DNA from 2 places in the Thermobifida sp. genome. Region 1 is predicted to be linked to the other one. Evidence: riboswitches for the same ligand, from Rfam matches in the RefSeq annotation. Region 1 holds a riboswitch; the other holds the start of a gene.
What was found. Region 1 has a riboswitch for thiamine pyrophosphate ahead of CW348_RS06630 (ECF transporter S component). Riboswitches for the same ligand answer to the same signal wherever they lie in the genome.
Positions count from the first base shown of each region.

Region 2: it holds a riboswitch for thiamine pyrophosphate, as region 1 does, so the genes downstream of both, thiO (glycine oxidase ThiO) here and CW348_RS06630 (ECF transporter S component) in region 1, are expected to answer to the same signal.

Region 1 is NZ_PITY01000020.1:356,720-367,182, forward strand. It holds gene CW348_RS06610 (YbaK/EbsC family protein) at 1-276, opposite strand, end outside; gene CW348_RS06615 (enoyl-CoA hydratase/isomerase family protein) at 284-1,072, opposite strand; gene CW348_RS06620 (energy-coupling factor transporter transmembrane protein EcfT) at 1,333-2,109, opposite strand; gene CW348_RS06625 (ABC transporter ATP-binding protein) at 2,106-3,644, opposite strand; gene CW348_RS06630 (ECF transporter S component) at 3,649-4,251, opposite strand; TPP riboswitch at 4,358-4,463, opposite strand; gene glgP (alpha-glucan family phosphorylase) at 4,748-7,369, opposite strand; gene CW348_RS06640 (alpha-1,4-glucan--maltose-1-phosphate maltosyltransferase) at 7,940-9,907, shown strand; gene treS (maltose alpha-D-glucosyltransferase) at 9,974-10,463, shown strand, end outside.
Region 2 is NZ_PITY01000015.1:92,490-102,952, forward strand. It holds gene CW348_RS03170 (SDR family oxidoreductase) at 1-860, shown strand, start outside; gene thiE (thiamine phosphate synthase) at 900-1,556, opposite strand; gene CW348_RS03180 (Rv2175c family DNA-binding protein) at 1,629-1,988, opposite strand; TPP riboswitch at 2,108-2,220, shown strand; gene thiO (glycine oxidase ThiO) at 2,213-3,388, shown strand; gene thiS (sulfur carrier protein ThiS) at 3,385-3,585, shown strand; gene CW348_RS03195 (thiazole synthase) at 3,587-4,387, shown strand; gene pknB (Stk1 family PASTA domain-containing Ser/Thr kinase) at 4,491-6,473, shown strand; gene CW348_RS03205 (sulfite oxidase-like oxidoreductase) at 6,434-7,036, opposite strand; gene aroF (3-deoxy-7-phosphoheptulonate synthase) at 7,329-8,375, shown strand; gene thiI (tRNA uracil 4-sulfurtransferase ThiI) at 8,425-9,693, opposite strand; gene CW348_RS03220 (6-phosphofructokinase) at 9,855-10,463, opposite strand, start outside.

The DNA of each region.
Region 1 (10,463 bases):
GTTGATGTCGGCGCGGGTCGTGGCAAGGACCACACAGGCCGCCAACCGGGTCTCCCCGCCGCGCCGGGCCGCGACGATGACGCAGTTGGCCGACGCGTCCAGCGGCACCCCGTAGGCCGCGCAGAAGTTCGCGGTGTCAGCCAGTTCCGGGTCGATAGCGGCGACCCGGAGCCGGTCCACCGGGGTGTCGTGCTTCCACTCGGTCACCGCGGCGGCAACCGGGGCGGCGAGCAGGTCGGTCCGCTCCGCGGCGGGATACTCGGTCAGTTGCCACATCAGTGGCCTACCTCCCAGAGAACGTGGCCTTGCCGGGACCGTGCTCCATGAAGCTCCGCATCCCGGTCTTCTGGTCTTCCGTAGCGAAAAGCGCGGAGAACTGCAGCCGTTCGATCTCCAGCCCGGTGTCCAGGTCGACTTCGAGCCCGGCGTCAATGGCCTGTTTGGCGGCGCGCAGCGCGAGCGCCGGACCGTTCGCGTAGCGGGCTGCCATGGCCACCGCTGTCGCGTACACCTCTTCGGCGGGCACCACCTTGTCCACGAGACCGATCTCCAAGGCCTCCGCTGCATCCACGTGCCGGCCGGTGAAGATCAGGTCCTTGGCCTTCGCCGGGCCGATGAGGCGCGGCAGCCGCTGGGTGCCGCCCGCGCCAGGAATAATGCCGAGCTGGATCTCAGGCTGGCCGAGTTTGGCGTTGTCCGCGGCGACCCGGAAGTCGGCGCACAGCGCGAGCTCGCATCCGCCGCCCAGGGCGTACCCGGTGATGGCGGCGATCACGGGCTTGGGGATGCGGGCCACCGCGGTGAAGCAGTCCTGAAGGGTGCGGGAGTGCGCGGCCATTGCCGCGTAGTCCATGTCCGCCATCTCCTTGATGTCGGCTCCGGCGGCGAACACGCGCTCTCCCCCGTAGATGACGGCGGCGGCGACCGCCGAGTCTTCGCTGACCTGGGCGGCGGCTTCCGCGAGTTCCCGCTGAACTTGGGTGTTGAGCGCGTTCATCTTCGGCCGGTCCAGCCGGATGACGGCGACGGCTGGATGGTCCGCATCCGTTTCGACCCGAACAAACTCCCCCATGGGTTCTCCCTCTCCACTTCCCGATGTGGACTGTTGTCTGTCCCTCTCCCTATCACCCCGCCGTGCCCGGCTTGGGCAGCGCCCCGCCCTTGCCGCTTCCCATCCGGGCGCTTCTCAGCGGGAACGTCAACGCTCGCCCTGAGGTGCCCCAAAAAAGACCATCTGGGGCACGGCGGCCTCCTCCCGCGGGCAGGCCCCGGGCAGAATGCACGGCACAGGAGGATGCCCTGGTCGGTGACCCCAGGGCATCCTTGCCTGTGTCAGGTGAACAGCAGCCGCAGCGTGCCGAGCTGGGCGGAGACCGTGTAGGCGGCGGCAAGCAGCAGCAGACTGGCCGCGACGAGCACCGTGTCAGCGAGACGCCACCGGCTGACCCGGGCGTGCGACCGCGGCCCCGTGCCGAACGCGCGGGCGTCCATTGCTGTCGCCAGCAGCGTGCCGGTGCGCACCGCACGGACCAGCAGCGCGAACAGCTTCCCGAAGAAGATGGAGAGCGCAGCCAGCGGGTTGCGCCCGGCTTCCAGGCCGCGGGCCCTCCGGGCGAGGGTGACGGTACGCCACTGGTCGGCCAGCAGCGGGACCAGCCGGAGCGCGGCAAGCACCCCCATCGCGGGCCGCTCCGGGACTTTGAGGCGCTGCACGAGCGCGTCCGCAAGGTCAGTGGCGTCGCTGCTGACCGCGGCCAGCATCCCCGGCAGGGCGATCGCGAGGATGCGCACTGCCGCGCCGGACGCCCCCCACAGGCCTTCTTCGCCGTAGAGCAGGTTGACCACCCATGTGGAGAGCCCCATGAGGCAGAACGGGACGCTGAGCACCAGCAGGGTGGCCCGGTTGATCCCGCTGAACGGCAGCAGCAGGGCTGTGACGGCGAGGACGATCCCGCCGGTGACCGGGTCCACGGCGGGGATGAGGCCGAAGGAGATGACACAGGCCGCGATCAGTTTGGCGGCCGGGTTGATGCCGAGCAGCCAGGACCGGACGCCCGGCTGTCCGTTGCCGGGTGCGGCGCGGCCCGCAGGGGCAGAGGTGAGGTTCACCGGCTCTCCTCCATCCCGGTGCGCGCTGTCTCCGTGACCGAGCCGTCCGCCACCCGCAGTTCCACGTCGGCGAGGTGGCGCAGCAGCAGCGTGTCGTGGGTGGCGAGCACGATCGCCCGGCCTTGGCCGCGCAGCGCATCCAGCAGTTCCACCAGTTCCACCCAGGTGCGGGTGTCTTGGCCGAACGTGGGCTCGTCGAGCACCAGCACGTCGGGGGCGTGGGCCGGGCCGGAGCTGAGCGCGGTTGCCACGGACAGCCGCCGTTTCTCCCCGCCGGAGAGGGTGTAGGGGTGCTTGTCGGCCAGATGGGTCAACCGCAGCCGTTCCAGCAGTTCGTCCACCCAGGCCGCGGTCTCTGCCTCGCCCATGCCCAGGCGCAGCGGCGCGAACCGGAGCTCGTCGCGCACGGTGGCGGTCACGAACTGGTCTTCGGCGTGCTGGAACACGGTACCGACGTGCCGGGCGAGTTGCCGCGCCGGCCATTTCACCAGCGGACGCGGGTCGGCTGCGGCGAGCGGCCCGCAAGGGCGGATCTGTCCTGACTGCGGTTTCGCCAGTCCCGCTAGCGCGGTGAGCAGGGTGGATTTTCCGGCGCCGTTGGCTCCGGTGAGCGCGGTCGCGGTCCCCGCAGCCACGGTGACGTCCACCGCATTGAGGACGGTTTTCGGCCGTCTTCGCCCCGGGGTGCGCGGAGTGCCCAGAGTGCAGTCCGCCGCTTCGATGAGGACGGGGCCTCCCGGGGCCGGCGTGGTGCAGGGGACGGGGTCTGCGTGGGGGACCCACACGCCCCGCTCGGCCAGGGCAGTCCCGTGCCGGGCGAACACCGTGCGGGGAGCACCGTCGGCGATGACTCCCCCGCCCGGTTCGACGACTACGACCCGGTCAACCAGGTCGACGACGTCGGCGACCCGGTGTTCGACGAGTACCAGGGTGGCCCCGGTGTCGGCGAGCAGCCGGGCCAGCACGTCGCGGATCAGGCGTGCCCCGGGCGGGTCGAGGTTGGCGGTGGGTTCGTCGAGCAGCAGCAGCCGGGGGCGCATGGCGAGCACCCCGGCGATCACCAGGCGCTGCTTCTCCCCGCCGGAGAGGGCCGCGGTGGGATGGGCGCGCCCATAGGGGAAGCCGACCCGGGCGAGGGCTTCGTCTACCCGTGCCCAGATCTGTTCGCGGGGCACGCCGAGGTTCTCCAAGCCGAACGCGACGTCGTCCCCGGCGCGGGCCATGACGAGCTGGCTCTCCGGGTCCTGCGCCACCAGGCCGATCCGGCCGCGCTGGCTCGTCGCGGGTTTCCCGTCGACGAGGAGCCGGCCTTCCTCTTCGCCGGTGATGGCGCCGTTGGGCCCGGTGAGTCCCGCCAGCGCGTGCAGCAGGGTGCTCTTCCCTGCCCCGGAAGCGCCCAGCAGCAGGACGCGTTCCCCTGGTTCGATCACCAGGTCGACGCCGCGCAGGGCGTAGTCGGCGCGGCCGGCGTGCCGCCAGCCCCAGCCGGACAGTTCCACCCGCGCGCCGTGACCGTCGCGGTTTCCGGTACCCATCGGCCTATCCCCGCGCCGAGGCGAAGGGGGACAGCGCTCCGGCGGCGGCCAAGCGCGTGGTGAGCACACGCGAGCCCGCCCCGGCGATGAGGCCGGCGCTGATCAGGACGAGTACCCCGTAGACGACCTGGTAGCTGAGGGGCCAGGTGACATGGTAGGTGAGGTTGTCCCGGATCGCGGGGGAGATCCCGCCGGCCACTCCCGCGAGGACTGCCACCCCCATGCCCCAGCTGCGGTAGCGGAAGGCGAGGAAGACCAGTTCACTGAGCAGTCCTTGCAGGGCGCCGGAGATGAGGACCGAGACGCCCCACCCGGTGCCCAGCAGCATCTCCAGGGAGGCGGCGGCGATCGACGTCAGCACGGCGGCCCCGGGTTTGCGGATGATGAGTCCGCCGAGGACACCGGGGACCATCCACATGCCGTAGAGAATGGCCTGGGCCGGAGGGAAGAACGCGAACAGTCCCGTGGTGGCGTTCCACAGGACACTCCACACCCAGAAGACGATCCCCACGGCGACACCGATGACGGCAGCCACCACGATGTCCACGGTGCGCCAGTGGAGGAGGGATTGACGATCCTGGCCGGGTTGCGGCTCGGCCGGGCTCATGATTGGTCACGTCCCTTCGCGGAGTCACGGAGGGCTCTTGGCCAAGAGCGCACACCGGCCGCTATGACACGCACCAGAAGCACCGGTGCGCGAGACCACGCCACCGGTGGCGGTTCCCACGACTTCCTTCGCTGGCATTACCCAGATCAGGTAGTAAGGGTCTGCGGCTGTGCCGCACTCTCAGCGCTAGAGGCGCTCCCCTGTCGTTTGGTTGTGCTGTCGGGCCTCATTATGGCCGCAGGACGGCGGCGCGCGTCAACCCGCCCCGGATCCGGGGTGCGCCGCTCCCCGCCGTACCACGGGTCGACGCAGCTCTTCTCCGGCCGCGGTGGCCGGTTGCGGCCGCTTCCCTTCCCTTTTTTCGGCTGCGATGGTGCCCGCCGCCAGGCGGTCTCCCCGAGACGGCGGCCGCGGCTGCCGCTGCCCCGGGGACAACCGCCGGGTACCGCACCAGGGTCGCCGTACCCGGCCTGCCGCTGCGGTGCGGGTGTCCTGGTCAGTGCGGCACGAGGGTGCCGATACCCATCGTGGGTTCGGCTACCACGGCCATCCCCGCTTCTGCGGGATGGGTGAGGAGCCGGTGCCGTGGGCGGATGCGGACCGTGTACCCGCACGTGCCCGCGCGGTCCAGTGGGACGGTCCCGCCGAAGCGCACCAGCGGGTAGACCACGTCCGAGGCGGGCAGCGGCACGAGTTCGGTCGTGGTCGGGTTGATCAGTTCGTCGTCGTCGTTGACGAGTCCCAGGACGACCTCCACGCACACGTCGTCCGGGTCGAGCCCGCCCAGGACCAGGGTGGCGCGCACCTCCAGTTCCCCGCCGACCTGCGGGGTGTCCCCGTTCATCGACGTTTCGACGTGTTCGATGCGCACCCCCGGCCAGGCGTGCTGCACCCGCTGTTTCCAGGCGGCGAGCTCCCGGGCTCCGCGGTAGTTGTCTGCGGCGAGCCGCCGCATGGCGAGCGCGGCTGGCTGGTAGAGCTGGTCGACGTATTCGCGGACCATGCGGGTGGCCTGCACTTTCGGTCCCAGGGAGACCATGGTGTGCTTGACCGTCTCCAGCCACCGCCGGGGCAGTCCGTGGTCGTCCCGCTCGTAGAACAAGGGGGCGACCTGCTCCTCGAACAGCTCGTAGAGGGCTGCCGCTTCGATGTCGTCCCGCCGGTCCGGGTCGTCGACGCCGTCCGCGGTGGGGATCGCCCACCCGTTGGAGCCGTCGAACCACTCGTCCCACCAGCCGTCGCGGATCGACAGGTTGAGTCCGCCGTTGAGCGCGGACTTCATGCCTGAGGTGCCGCACGCTTCCAGGGGACGCAGCGGGTTGTTCAGCCACACGTCGCAGCCCTGCACGAGGAGCGCGGCCAGCGCCATGTCGTAGTCGGGCAGGAAGACGATGCGGTCCCGCACCCGAGGATCGTCGCTGAACCGCACCATCTCCTGGATGAGCCGTTTGCCGCCTTCATCAGCGGGGTGGGCTTTGCCCGCGATGATGATCTGGATGGGGCGTTCCGGATGGCGCAGGAGCGCGGTGAGGCGTTCCGGGTCGCGCAGCATCAAGGTGAGCCGTTTGTAGGAGGGCACGCGGCGGGCGAAACCGACGGTGAGCACCTCCGGGTCGAGTGCCTCGTCGATCCAGGCGAGTTCCGCGTCGGTGGCCCCCCGCTGCCGCCAGGAGGCGCGGAGCCGTTTGCGGGCCTCGATGATCAGCCGTTCGCGCAGGGCGCGGCGCATCCGCCAGAGCTCTTCTGCGTCCCGTTCCACCAGCCGCTGCCAGCCTGCGGGGGTTTCGAGCTCTTCCAGGCCGAGGCCCATGGCCTGTGCCGCGTCCCACGCTTCTTCTGCCATCCAGGTCGCAGCGTGCACGCCGTTGGTGATGGAGGTGATGGGCACTTCGTCGACGTCGAATCCCGGCCACAGTCCACCGAACATCTCCCGGCTGACCGCGCCGTGCAGGGCGCTGACGCCGTTGACCCGCTGGGCGAGGCGCATACCCATGACAGCCATGTTGAACACGTTGGGGTCGCCGCCCGGATAGGTTTCGGCGCCGAGCGCCATCACCCGTTCCACGGGGAGCCCGGGCAGCGCCACCGGGCCGCTGAAGTGGCGTTCCACGAGTTCCTTGGGGAACCGGTCGATTCCGGCGGGCACCGGGGTGTGGGTGGTGAACACGGTTCCGGACCGGGTGGCTTCCAGCGCCTGGTCGAAGTCGAGTCCTGCGGTCTCGATGTATTCGCGCAGCCGTTCCAGGCCGAGGAATCCCGCGTGCCCTTCGTTCATGTGGAAGACCTCGGGCTCGGGATACCCGGTGCGCAGGCAGTAGGCGCGGACCGCGCGCAGTCCGCCGATGCCGAGCAGCAGTTCTTGGCGGAGCCGCTGCTCGGTGCCGCCGCCGTAGAGGCGGTCGGTGACACCGCGCAGGTCGAGGTCGTTGTCGTCGTGGTAGGTGTCGAGCAGCAGCAGCGGCACGCGGCCCACCCGCACGATCCAGACGTGCGCGGTCAGCGTGCGGTTCTCGGGAAGGTCGACGGTGATGCGCACCGGGGTGCCGCGGTCCTCCAGGCGGGTCATCGGCAGGCAGTGCGGGTCGATCTCGGGGTAGCGCTCCAGTTGCCATCCGTCGGGCGACAGGGTCTGGGAGAAGTAGCCGTGCCGGTAGAGCAGTCCCACGCCGATCACGGGGATGCCCAGGTCGCTGGCGCTTTTCAGGTGGTCTCCCGCGAGGATGCCCAGACCGCCGGAGTACTGGGGCAGGGTGGCGTCGAGCCCGTATTCGGCGGAGAAGTAGGCGATCGCTGCCGGCGGCGGGGTGTCGGAGCTGTCCGTGAGCTGCTGGTACCACAGCGGAGCGGTGAGGTAGCGGTCGAGGTCGGCGGCGGCTGCGTCGAGCCGGGCGCGGAACTCTGCGTCGGCGGCGAGCTCCCGGAGCCGTTCCGGGGTGACTTCTCCGAGCAGCCGGATGGGGTCCCGGCCCACGGCTTCCCAGAGGCGGGGCTCCACCGCAGCGAATACGGCGCGCGTAGGGGCGTGCCACGTCCACCGCAGGTTGGCGGCCAGGGTGCACAATGCAGCGAGCTCGTCAGGCAGAACGGTACGGACGGTAAACCTACGAATAGCCTTCACGAATCGGGAGGCTAACGAACAGAACGGCTGTATGCGAGCCTTCCACGCCGCCGCACCGCAGACGCGTAGTCTTCATTTCCTCCCCCGTGAACCAATCCCCGAAAAAGGATTTTTTGCCAAAGGTTTCCCTGCGGATTGGGGCGCATTGGGAGAAGCGGTTTAATCCTTCGAGAATTCCAAGTCTGATCTTGGTATCCGCGACGAGGAGTTTCTCATCTCCTCGCGACTGTCCCGCCTAGTTTGCACCAAACCTGCAGGTGGCGTGGGGCACTTCGAGCACCGTGCCCCTCTTGCCCCTTCCCTGGTCTTTGTTTCTCTCGCCTCCGAGTGTCCCTCTTGTCCACCCGATCGCCCTGTGACTAGCCTCACAGAAATACCTCGCTGCGGACTGCCGGAGAACGGGGAATTCAGTCCGACAGCAACGATCGGGACAACTCATCCAGATTCCTCACAAAATACTCCTTTTAGAGATTTTTACTCTCTTCCACTATTCACGATTCACCGTTGTCCCTCACCATCTATGCCAATCCACAGAAAACACCCATACCTCAACCTTTCGATGGTGTACCCGTGATCGGACGATTTCCCATCCTTGACGTCTCACCGGTCGTCGACATCGGCACCGCCAAAGCCGTCGTCGGCGAGACCTTTCCCGTGCGCGCAACCGTGTTCCGTGAAGGGCATGAGGCGCTCGGCGCAGGTGTCGTCCTCTACACTCCCGAAGGCCAGCGCCAGCCCTTCGTCCCGCTCCGCGAGATCGCCCCGGGCACGGACCGCTACGAAGCCGAGGTCACCGTCACCTCGGAAGGACTCTGGCACTTCGCTATCGAAGCGTGGAGCGACCCGTACGCGACCTGGTGCCACGACGCCCGCATCAAAATCCCTGCCGGCCAAGACGTCGAGCTGATGCTGGAAGAAGGTGCGCGTCTCCTCGAGCGCGCCGCCCGGCGGGTGCCCCGACGCCCCGCGCTCGCCGAGATCGCCGCAGCCATGCGCGACGGGTCCCGCTCCGCCCACGAGCGCCTCGACCTCGCCCTGTCCGACCTGGTCCGCGACGAGCTCGCTGAACGTCCACTGCGGGAACTCGTCACCCGGTCGCAGCGCTTCCCCGTCATGGTGAGCCGCCGACGCGCACTCTTCGGCTCCTGGTACGAGTTCTTCCCACGGTCCGAAGGCGCGGTGCTCGACACCGAGGACGGCGAACCCCGCTCCGGGACCTTCGCCACCGCCGCCCGCCGGCTGCCCGCCATCGCCGACATGGGGTTTGACGTCGTCTACATTCCGCCCATCCACCCGGTCGGCTACTCGTTCCGCAAAGGACGGAACAACTCGACCGTGGCCCAGCCGGGCGATCCCGGATCCGTGTGGGCCATCGGCTCCCACGAAGGCGGGCACGACGCGATCCACCCGGACCTGGGCACCATCGACGACTTCGACGCCTTCGTGGCCCGCGCCCGCGAACTCGGCTTGGAGATCGCCATGGACCTGGCCCTCCAAGCGTCGCCCGACCACCCGTGGGTCAAAGAACACCCCGAATGGTTCACGGTCCGCGCCGACGGGTCGATCGCGTATGCGGAGAACCCGCCCAAGAAGTACCAGGACATCTACCCGATCAACTTCGACAAGGACCCGGAGGGCATCTTCACCGAAGTGCGCCGCATCGTGCGGTACTGGATGTCCCACGGGGTGCGCATCTTCCGCGTCGACAACCCGCACACCAAACCGGTGGCGTTCTGGGAACGGCTCCTGGCCGACATCGCCGCAACCGACCCCGATGTCATCTTCCTATCCGAAGCGTTCACCCGGCCCGCGATGATGCACACCCTCGCCAAGATCGGATTCCACCAGTCCTACACGTACTTCACCTGGCGCAACACCAAGCAGGAGCTGGAGGAGTACCTCACCGAGCTCACCGGCGAAGCGGCCGCGTACATGCGCCCGAACTTCTTCGTCAACACGCCCGACATCCTCCACGCCTACCTGCAGCACGGGGGACGTCCGGCCTTCGAAGTCCGGGCGATCCTCGCCGCCACGCTCTCCCCCACGTGGGGCATGTACTCCGGGTACGAGCTGTGCGAGAACCGCGCGCTCAAACCCGGCAGCGAAGAGTACCTTGACTCGGAGAAGTACCAGTACAAGCCCCGCGACTGGGAGGCAGCGGAGGCCGCCGGGATCACCATCACCCCGCTGATCCGCAAACTCAACTCCCTGCGGCGCAGCCATCCCGCGCTCCAAGAGCTGCGCAACCTGCGGTTCCACTACGCCGACCAGCCGGAAATCATCTGCTACTCCAAACGGCTGGCCGGAGCCAACCACGGAGCTGACGACACCATCCTGGTCGTCGCGAACCTCGACCCCCACCACACACGGGAGGCGACAGTGTGGCTGGACATGCCTGCGCTCGGCTTCGCCCCCGGCGACCACATCACCGTCACAGACCAGTTGTCGGGGCACTCGTATCACTGGGTAGAGGCCAACTACGTCCGGCTCGACCCGCACGTGCAGACCGCTCACATATTCACCGTCGCCCCGGCCTAAGACCCCGGCCCCGCACCCGGGGTCCTGCGAGAACACAGTGGACAGCCAACCCTGGTGGAGAAGTCGATGACCACACAGCCGGCTCCTGGTGCCCGCCCGACGCCGACCGGGTCCGTTCCCGACACGTTCACCCACGCAAAGCCGCGCGACCCCTACTGGTACAAGCACGCGGTGTTCTACGAAGTCCTCGTCCGCGGCTTCTACGACTCCAACGGGGACGGCACCGGCGACTTGCGGGGCCTCATCGAAAAACTGGACTACCTGCAGTGGCTCGGCATCGACTGCCTCTGGCTGCTGCCGATCTACGAGTCCCCGCTCCGCGACGGCGGCTACGACGTCTCCGACTACATGAAGATCCTGCCCGAGTTCGGCCGGATCTCCGACTTCGTGGAACTCGTCGAAAAAGCCCACCAGCGGGGCATCCGGGTCATCACCGACCTGGTCATGAACCACACCAGCGACCAGCACCCGTGGTTCCAAGCCTCCCGGCACGACCCCGACGGACCGTACGGCAACTTCTACGTCTGGTCGGACACCACGGAACGCTACAGCGACG
Region 2 (10,463 bases), on a different contig from region 1:
TCGGCGGCAAAGTAGCCGCCCAGTTGGCACGGCTGGGCCTTGCGCAGCGGCTCATTGTCCGTGACCTCAACCGCGCCCCCGAACTCCCGAAGTCGAGCGCGGTCCTGGCCGCCTACGAGGATCCTGCCGCTTTCGGCCGCGCAGTCCGCGGCGCCGAGGTGCTGTTCCTCGTCGCCGCGGACCACGCGGAGAACCGCGAGGAACTCCACCGGGCCGTCATCGACGCGGCCGTGGCCGAAGGGGTGCGCCACATCGTCTACCTGTCGTTCCTCAACGCGAGCGCCGCCGCGACCTGCGTCCTCGGCCGGGAGCACTACGCCACCGAGGAGTACCTGCGCACCACCGGGGTGGCCTACACCTTCCTGCGGCCCAGCCTGTACCTGGACCTCCTGCCCGAGTGGATCGGCGAGGACGGCACGATCCGCGGCCCGGCCGGGGAAGGCACCGTGGCGTGGGTGTCGCGGGACGATGTCGCCGACGTCGCCGCCGCTGTGCTGCGCGCCCCGGAAGAGCACGTCAACCGCATCTACAACGTGACCGGTCCGGAAGCCGTCTCGCTGGGGCAGACCGCGACCCGCCTGTCCACGCTCACCGGACGCACCATCGTCTACGTTCCGCAAACCCCGGAGGAGGCCATCGACTTCCTCTCCTCGCAGGGGTTGACCGCCCGGGAAATCGCGGAGCGGGTGAGCGCCTGCACGGCGATCGCCGCCGGGGAACTCAGCACCGCCAACCGCACCGTACTGCGGCTGACCGGCCACCCTGCCCGCTCCCTCGAGGGCTACCTGCGGAAGAATCCGAGCGCGCTGTCCCACGCGCCGCTCTTCAGCGGCTCCGGTAGCGCGCTCGGCCCCCGCTGAGCGCCCTTTCCGGCCCGCCCGGGCGGGGGCGGGCCGCGGTCAGGCTGCGGCCGCTGCCACGAGGCGGCGTTTGAGCTCCGCCGCCGCCGCACGCGGGTCTTCGGCTTCGGTGATGGCGCGGACCACGACAGCCCGGCGGGCGCCCGCGGCCAGCACCTGGTCCAGGTTGTCCTCGTTGATCCCGCCGATCGCGAACCAGGGGCGCTGCGGGTGCAGGGCGGCGACCCGCGCCACCTCGTCGAGCCCGGCAGCGGGCCGTCCCGGTTTGGTCGGGGTCGCCCACACCGGGCCGATACAGAAGTAGTCGACGCCTTCTTCCCGGTCGGCGGCCGCAGACAGCTCCGCCGCGTTGGTGGAGCGGCCGATCAGCGGCCGGTCCCCGAGGATCGCGCGGGCGTAGCGCACGGGCAGGTCCCGCTGTCCCAGGTGCAGCACGTCGGCGTTGACGGCGTGGGCTATGTCGGCCCGGTCGTTGACCGCGAGCAGCGCCCCGTGGCGGTCGCACGCCTCACGCACGACTTCCAGCGCGGCGAGCTCGTCCCGCGCGTCCAGGGTCTTGTCGCGCAGTTGCACGATGTCCACGCCCCCGGCGAGCGCCGCATCAAGGAACTCGGCCAGGTCGCCTCGGTCGGCGCGGGCGTCCGTGCACAGGTAGAGCCGGGCGGATTCCAACCGCTTTCGCAGAGTCTCGTCCACGGCTCCCACCCTAGATCGTCGCCGAGCGCCTGTCCCGCGGGGCGGGTGCAGCGTACCCGGCGACGGGGTGTCTTACAGCAGCATCGCCTGGGCGCGGCGGCGCACCTCGGTGCCGCGGTTGCCGCGGATCGCATCGAGCGGAGTGCCGGGCAGGCTGTCGTCTGCGGTGAACATCCAGCGCAGCGCCTCCTCCGGAGAGAAACCGCTGTCCGCGAGCACGGTGAGGGTGCCTTGGAGGCCTTTGAGGATGGTGCCGTTGGTGATGAACGCCGCGGGAATCGCCAGTTCTCCGCCGCGGACCACGCCGAGGAGCCGGTGGTTGCGGATCATCTGCCGGACCTGGTTCTGGCTCACACCGAGGGCCGCGGCCGCTTCCTGGAGAGTGAGCCACTCTCCGACGAGCGCGTCGAGGTCGCGATCGATCTGTGTCACGGTCCCAATCTTCCACATCTGGCGCGCGCCGAATCCTCTCGACCGACCGTGATCGCTTTAGGCGTACATGTCGGACCTTTGGCTTCCCCAGTCACGGGCGACCTAGAATGCGGACGAAAGCGAAAACCCGCGGGAGCCGGGGCGGAACCCGGCTGAGAGGGAGGCTGTCCGCCTCCGACCGCAGAACCTGATCCGGGTCATACCGGCGAAGGGAGTGGCGCGCCGTGCAGTTGCGCTCAGCCCCGGACGTCCTTGTCGTTGGGGGCGGACTTATTGGCCTGGTCACCGCATGGCGTGCTGCCCGCCTCGGGATGCGGGTGACCGTCGTGTCCGCGGAGAAGGCGGGCGCCGCGTCCGGGGTGGCGGCGGGCATGCTGACCCCCGCAACCGAAGCGGTGTTCGGGGAAGAGTCGCTGATCCGTCTGGGGCTGCGGTCCCAGCAGCGCTACCCCGATTTCATCGCCGAGCTCGCAGAAGACACCGACGTCGACCCGGGCTACCGCACCGAAGGCACCCTGCAGGTGGGGTTCGACCCGGACGACATGGCCACGCTCGCGGAACTACAGCAGCTACGCGACCGTCTCGGTATCCGCACCGAACGGCTCACCTCACGCGAATGCCGCCGGCTCGAGCCGATGCTGGCTCCCACTGTGCGGGGCGGCTTCCTGGCCCCTGACGACCACTCGGTGGATCCGCGCCGCCTGTCTGAGGCGCTGCGTGCCGCCGCCGCTGCCCGCGGCGCACTGTTCGTCGCCGGGCACGTCCGGGAGGTGGTCGGGGGCGAGGACGCCGTGCGCGGCGTCGTGCTGGACAGCGGCGACACTCTCGACGCGGGCCAGGTGGTGCTCGCCGCGGGCGTGTGGAGCTCCGACATTGTCGGACTGCCCGAGGGAGTGGTGCCCCCGCTGCGCCCGGTCAAGGGGCAGCTGCTGCGGCTGCGCACCCCCGTGGGCGCCGAGCCGCTGGTGACCCGCACCGTGCGCGGCTTGGTCACCGGCTCCCCCGTCTACCTGGTGCCGCGGGCCGATGGCGAGGTGATCCTGGGGGCCACCCAGGAGGAGATGGGCTTCGACACCCGGTTGACCGTCGGCGGGGTCTGGGAGATGCTCCGCGACGCGCGCGAGCTCGTACCCGGGGTCACGGAACTGGAGATCGTCGAAACGTGCGTGGGGCTGCGCCCCGGGCCGCCGGACAACGAGCCGCTGCTGGGACCCACCCGTGTGCGCGGGCTGCACCTTGCGGTCGGCCACTACCGCCACGGGGTGCTGCTGGCCCCGGTGACCGGAGATGTCATGGCCGAAGTCTTGAGTACGGGGCGGCTGCCCGACTATGCGAGCCATCTCGCCGCAGACCGCTTCCTTCCCTCATCCTCACCATCGAAAGGGGTTGAAACATCGTGAACGCGATCATCAACGGTGAGCCGCGTCAGCTCGCTCCGGACACCACGGTGGCCGACGTGGTGCGCTCCCTGACCCGGGCGGAGTCGGGCGTGGCTGTGGCGGTCAACGACGAGGTGGTGCCCAAGACCGACTGGGCGCGCACCGTGGTCTCCCCCGACGACCGGGTGGACGTGCTCACCGCTGTGCAGGGGGGCTGACTTGACCGACGCTGCGACCGGGACGACCCGCGCCGACACCTTCGAGGACCCGTTGGTGATCGCCGGGGAGAAGTTCCATTCCCGGCTCATCATGGGCACCGGGGGTGCTCCGTCGCTGCACGTGCTGGCGGACGCGCTGCGTGCCTCCGGCACCGAGATGACCACTGTGGCGATGCGCCGGGTTGACCCGAACGCCCAAGGGTCGGTCTGGGATGTGCTCCGGGAAACCGGGGTCCGCCCGCTGCCCAACACGGCAGGCTGCTTCACCGCGGTCGACGCGCTGCGCACTGCGCGGCTGGGGCGTGAAGCGTTGGAGACCAACTGGGTGAAGCTGGAGGTGGTCGCCGACGAGCGCACCCTCCTTCCTGACCCGGTGGAGACGCTGGACGCCGCAGAACGGCTGGTGGACGAGGGGTTCGTCGTCCTCGCCTACACCAACGACGACCCGGTGCTGGCCCGCCGGCTGGCGCAGGTGGGGTGTGCCGCGGTGATGCCGTTAGGGGCGCCGATCGGTTCGGGGATGGGCATCCGCAACCCGCACAACATCGAACTGATCGTCGAAGAGCTGGACGTCCCTGTGATTTTGGACGCGGGCATCGGCACCGCAAGCGATGCGGCACTCGCCATGGAACTGGGCTGCGACGCGGTGCTGTTGGCAACCGCGGTCACTCGGGCCCAGGATCCGGTGCTGATGGCGCACGCGATGCGGGAGGCGGTGTCGGCTGGTCGGCGGGCCCGGCTGGCCGGGCGGATCCCGATCCGCCGCTACGCGCACGCCTCCTCCCCGCCGCGCGAGGGCTGAAACCCGGGGCGGGACCGTGGTCCCGCCCCGGGTTTCTTTACTGCTGCGTGCCGAAACTGTGGTGAGACCGTCAGTTTCCGCTTTCCCCCGTAAACTTCCCCTCGTGGACATGACGGCTGCGGACGCGCTAGTGGGAACGACCCTCGCCCATCGGTACCGGGTCGAATCGAAGATCGCCAACGGCGGTATGGCGACTGTCTTCCTCGCTCACGATCTCCGGCTGGACCGCCGTGTCGCGCTGAAGGTGATGCATGCCAACCTGGCGCGCGACCCGCAGTTCGTCCAACGGTTCATCAACGAGGCGCTCGCGGTCGCCAAGCTGTCGCACCCCAACGTGGTCCAGGTCTACGACCAGGGCAGCGACCAGGGGCACGTGTACTTGGCGATGGAGTACGTGGCGGGCCAGACGCTGCGCGCCGCGTTGAAGGCGCGAACCCGGTTCTCCCCCGCCGAGGCGCTGCGCATCATGGTGCCGATCCTCGCCGGGCTGGGCGCCGCCCACCAGGCGGGCATGGTGCACCGGGACATGAAACCGGAGAACGTCCTCATCACCCACGACGGCCAGATCAAGGTGGCCGACTTCGGGCTGGCCCGGGCCGCGGAGGCCAGCCAGCAGGGGCTGACCAAGACCGGCACGCTCATGGGGACCGCCGCCTACCTGTCCCCGGAGCAGATCACGCACAGCACCGCGGATGCCCGCAGCGACGTCTACGCGTGCGGCATCATGCTCTACGAGCTGCTCACCGGCCGCCAGCCGCACACCGGTGACTCTCCGATCGCCGTGGCCTACCAGCACGTCAACGAGGACGTCCCCCGCCCGTCCCGGGTGGTGCCGGGGATTCCCCCGGAAGTGGACTCGCTGGTGGTGCGCGCCACGGAACGCGACCCCGCCTACCGGCTCGCCAACGCCGGCCAGTTCCTTGCCGCGGTCTTCGCCGCGCAGAAAGCGTTGGACGAGCAGCCGTCCGCCGCGGTGACCTCTGTGATGGAGATGGCGCCCGCCCCTGCCGGGGACACGGCGGAAGACTCGGACAACGCCACCCGCACCCTGCAGGGGGTCGAGCTTCCCCCCGTGGAGTACGACGACTACGAGGACGACCGGCCGCCGCGGCCGAGTCTCCGCACGCCGCTGCTGGTCGCCACCGTGCTGCTGCTGGTCGTGGCGGTCGGGTTCGGCTGGTGGATGGTGGACGGCCGCTATGAGACGGTTCCCGACCTGGTCGGCGTAGAAAGCGACGAGGCCCGCCGGGACCTGCGCATGCTGGGTTTCCGCGTGCAGACCGCGGAAGAGCCCGCCTACAGCGACGAGGCGCCGCCCGGTACGGTCGCTGCCACCGACCCGGAGGCTGGGAGCAGGCTGCTGCCGGACACGCTCGTCACCCTCATCCTGTCGGCGGGGCCGCAGTATGTGGAGATGCCCGACGTCGAAGGTGCTTCGGTGGCGGAGGCCCGGGACGCCCTCAAAGAGGTGGGGCTGACCGACATCGTGGAAGACGAGATCACCTCGTTTGACAACCCTCCGGGCACGGTGATCACCACCAAGCCGGCCCCGGGCGAGAAGGCCAACCGCGAGGAGAGCGTGACGCTGACGATCAGCGCCGGGTTCCCCATGCCCAACGTGGTCGGCCAGAAGGTGGACGATGCGCGCCGCCTGCTGGAGTCCAGCGACTTGGAGGTGACGGTCGTCGAGGAGCACCACGACGAGGTCCCCGAAGGCCATGTCATCTCCCAGGACCCGGAGGCGGAGACCACCGTGGGGGCGGGGCAGAGCGTCACCCTCACCGTCTCGTCCGGTCCGGAACTGGTGGAGGTTCCCGACATCCGCGGGTGGAAGGTGGACAAGGCCCGCAAGGAGCTGGAGGAGCGGGGCTTCGAGGTCACCGTGCACCAGGTGATCGGCAACCGGGTCGGCGACTACAACCCCAAGGGCGAGGCGCCGAAGGGCTCCACGATCGAGATCTGGACGTCCCCCTTCGGCCGGGAGCGGGATCGGGACCGGGGCAGGGAGGACCGGCTCTGGATCGGGCTGGGACTGAGCGGGCCCGCTCAGTCCAGCGGCGGCCCGTCCCCGGGGTCCTCCTGGTAGGAGTAGCGCTGCTCCAGCCACGGGTTGGCGAGGTTGTGGTAGCCGCGCTCCTCCCAGAAGCCGCGCCGGTCCGCGGTGAGGTATTCGATGGCGCGCACCCATTTCACGCTCTTCCAGCCGTAGCGGTGGGGGACGACGAGCCGCACCGGGTATCCGTGCTGGGGTTCCAGCGGCTTGCCGTCGCGGTGGGTGGCGAGGATGACGTCGGGACGCCGGAAGTCGTCGAGGGGCAGGTTGGCGCTGTAGCCGTACTCTGCCCAGACCATGACGTGGGTGGCGTCCTCGGCGGGGGGTGCGAGTTTCAGCACGGTGGAGGCGGCCACCCCGCGCCACCGCACGTCGAGCTTGGTGAATCTGGTCACACAGTGGAAGTCGGTGACCACGTCGACGCGCGGCAGGGTCTGGAACTCGGTCCAGTCCCACCGGTACTGCGTCCCGTCCGCTGTGGCTCCGTAGACCTGCAGATCCCAGCGGTGCGGGCGGAATTTCGGTACCGGGCCGTAGTGCACAGCAGGCCATTCGTTCGGCACGTACTGCCCTGGCGGCAGCCGTCGCTCAGACAATCGTTCTTCTCCCGATACTCATCCCAGGACCATCTTTTCAGGTGCCCGTGCGCGCGCTCCTACCCCCGTGGGCTTCAGCGGCGGCGGCGCGGTGCGCTATAGTCGCTGCCATGCAGCGGTACTTTTGGCGCTTTTACGGCTACCGGCCCACGGGCCCGGTCGCCCAACGAGCGCTGCGCTGACACGGACGACTTGGAAGCCCTGGGCCGAACGGTCCAGGGCTTTTCTGTTTTTCTGTCCAGGTCACCGCTGCTCCCACACTCTCCACAGCACCTGGTAAGGACAGCGTTCAATGGTCATCGTTATGGCGCCCGACGCCCCTTCCGACACCATCGACTCCATCGTTGACCTCGTCGCCTCGGTGGGTGGTGAGGCCTACGTGACCCGGGGGGTGAGCCGGACCATCATCGGCCTGGTAGGCGACGTGGAACGGTTCGAGACGCTTAATCTGCGTGCCCTCCCCGGCGTCGCCGACATCCTGCGCATCTCCACTCCCTACAAGCTGGTCAGCCGGGAAAACACGACTGAGCGGTCGGTCGTGCAGGTTGCTGGGGTACCGATCGGCGGCGACCATATGACACTCATCGCCGGTCCCTGCGCGGTGGAAACCCCGGAGCAGACTTTGGAAGCGGCGCTGATGGCGAAGCGTGCGGGTGCCGCGCTGCTGCGCGGCGGCGCCTACAAGCCGCGGACCTCCCCCTACGCGTTCCAGGGCCTGGGCGAGACCGGTCTGAAGATCCTGTCGGATGTGCGTGCGGAGACCGGCCTGCCGATTGTGACCGAAGTGGTGGACGCCTCCGACGTGGAGCTGGTCGCCTCCTACGCCGACATGCTGCAGATCGGCACCCGCAACATGCAGAACTTCGCGCTGCTGCAAGCCGTGGGCGACGCGGGCAAGCCGGTGCTGCTCAAACGCGGGATGAGCAGCACGATCGAGGAGTGGCTGATGGCCGCCGAGTACATTGCGCAGCGCGGCAACTTGAACATCGTGCTGTGCGAGCGCGGCATCCGCACGTTCGAGAAAGCGACCCGTAACACGCTGGACGTGAGCGCGGTCGCCGTGGCGCAGCGGCTGTCGCACCTGCCCGTGGTGGTGGACCCGTCGCATTCGGGCGGCAAGCGGGAACTGGTGCTGCCGCTGTCGCGTGCGGCGATCGCGGTGGGCGCGGACGGCCTCATCGTCGACGTGCACCCTGCTCCGGAGACGGCACTGTGCGACGGGCCGCAGGCGCTCACGCACGCAGACTTGGCCGAGCTGGCGCACGTGGTGACGGCGCTGCCGCCGCTCGTGGGCCGCACGCTCACGCCCAGCGTGGCGCAGGTGGGCGCCGGCGTGTAACCGGACCCGCGCCCGTCGCGGCCGGGTGCGGCGGGCGCGGAAGGTCCGGTCAGGCTGCGGTGTTCTCCTCCTCGCCCAGGAAGCTGGGGCGGTGCAGTTGCACGTTGCTGGCCAGGTGTTCGGCGAGTTCTTCAACGTCCAGTCGCTTCTCGATCTGCCGCAGATCGGCGATCTTGGCCGCAGTCTCCACCTGCCGCGGGGTGAGCATGGTGCAGCAGTCCTCGTCGGGCAGCTCGGAGATGGTGAGCGTGCCGATGGCGCGGGCCTGGTCCATGATCTCGGTCTTGTCCATGCCGATCAGCGGACGCAGGATCGGCAGGTCCACAGCGTCGTCCAGGGCGGTGATGTTGGCCAGGGTCTGGCTGGACACTTGGCCGAGGGCGTCCCCGGTGACCAGCGCGCTGGCGTTGAGCCGGTCGGCAAGGGCTTCCGCGGTTTTGAGCATGAGGCGCCGCTGAGCGACGATCTGCAGCCGTTCCGCGCCGGAGTTGCGGAGCTGCTGCTGGGCCTTGCCGAACGGCACCACGTACAGCCGGGAGCCGTTCTGGAAGCGGTCGAGCTGCCGGACCAGGCTGTACGCCTTGTAGATGGACTCCGGTCCGGTGAACGGCATGCCGGAGAAGTGCAGGAAGTCGAGCCGGAGCCCGCGGCGCATCATGCGGTAGGCCGCGACCGGGGAGTCGATCCCGCCGGACAGCAGGACCAGGCCGCGTCCACTCATGCCTACCGGGAGGCCGCCCTGGCCGGGGATGCCGTCGGTGAAGACGAACACCTCGTCTTTGTCGACCTCGATCTGGACCGTGTGGTCGGGCTGGGAGAGGTTGACGGTCAGGTGGGGGTAGGCGCGTTTGATCGCGGCGCCCACGTGCCCGGCCAGCTCCGAGGAGATCATGGGGAAACGCTTGTCCCGGCGGCGGGCCCGCACCGCGAAAGAGCCGGAGCGGTCGGCCATGGCCTGCACCGCGACCTGGGTGACGGTGTCCACGTCTTTGGCGACCCGGCGCACCAGGTGCACCCACACGATCCCCATGACGTTGCGCATGCGCTCGGCCAGCTGGGCCACTTCGAGGTCGGAGGCACCGGGCATGCGCAGCATGATGATGCCTTTGCGCTGGGAGAGCCGGAATTCGGGCAGGCCTTTAGCGGCGGCGCGGATGTTGTTCTGCAGACGGCGCTCGAACAGGTGCCGGTTGCTGCCCTTGAGCACGATCTCCCCGAGCTTCAGGAGCACACACAGCTCGCCCAGCTCCTGCGCGGCTGTCCCGACCGCGCCGTCCGCACGCGCGTCGACGGTGGTGGAGTCGAGCGAGGCGGACATGGCAATACCTCCGGTGGTTGCGAGTCGGATGGGATCAGTGCAGAGAAAACTGCTTACCTCCCAGTATCAACCAGGGACGCAAGCGTTTTGTTCTCTTCACGCGGACACGACCGCGGCTCCCAGCATTCTCCGCTGGGAGCCGCGAGAAATCCTACGGGAATTTAGCCGAAGAAGACTTCGGCTTCCTCGTACCGCTCGACCGGGACAGTCTTGAGCTGGTCGGTGGCTTCGGACAGGTCAACGCGGACGATTTCGGTGCCGCGCAGGGCGACCATCTTGCCGAAGTCCTTGTCGTGGACCGCGGTGATGGCGTGCAGGCCCAGCCGGGTGGCCAGCACCCGGTCGAAGGCGGACGGCGTACCGCCGCGCTGCACGTGGCCCAGGACCACCGAGCGGGCTTCCTTGCCGGTGCGCGCCTCGATCTCTTCGGCGAGGCGCTGGCCGATGCCGCCGAGGCGGACGTGGCCGAAGGAGTCGCGTTCCGCGCTGGCCAGGGTGAGCTGGCCCTCCTTCGGGTGGGCGCCCTCGGCGACCACGATGATCGGCGCGTAGTTGGTCTTGAAGCGGCTTTCGACGTAGGCGACGACCTCGTCGATGTCGAATGGGCGCTCGGGGATCAGGATGACGTTGGCGCCGGCCGCCATGCCCGCGTGCAGCGCAATCCAGCCCGCGTGGCGGCCCATGACCTCGACGACCAGGGCACGGTGGTGCGACTCGGCGGTGGTGTGCAGGCGGTCGATGGCCTCGGTCGCGATGTTGACCGCAGTGTC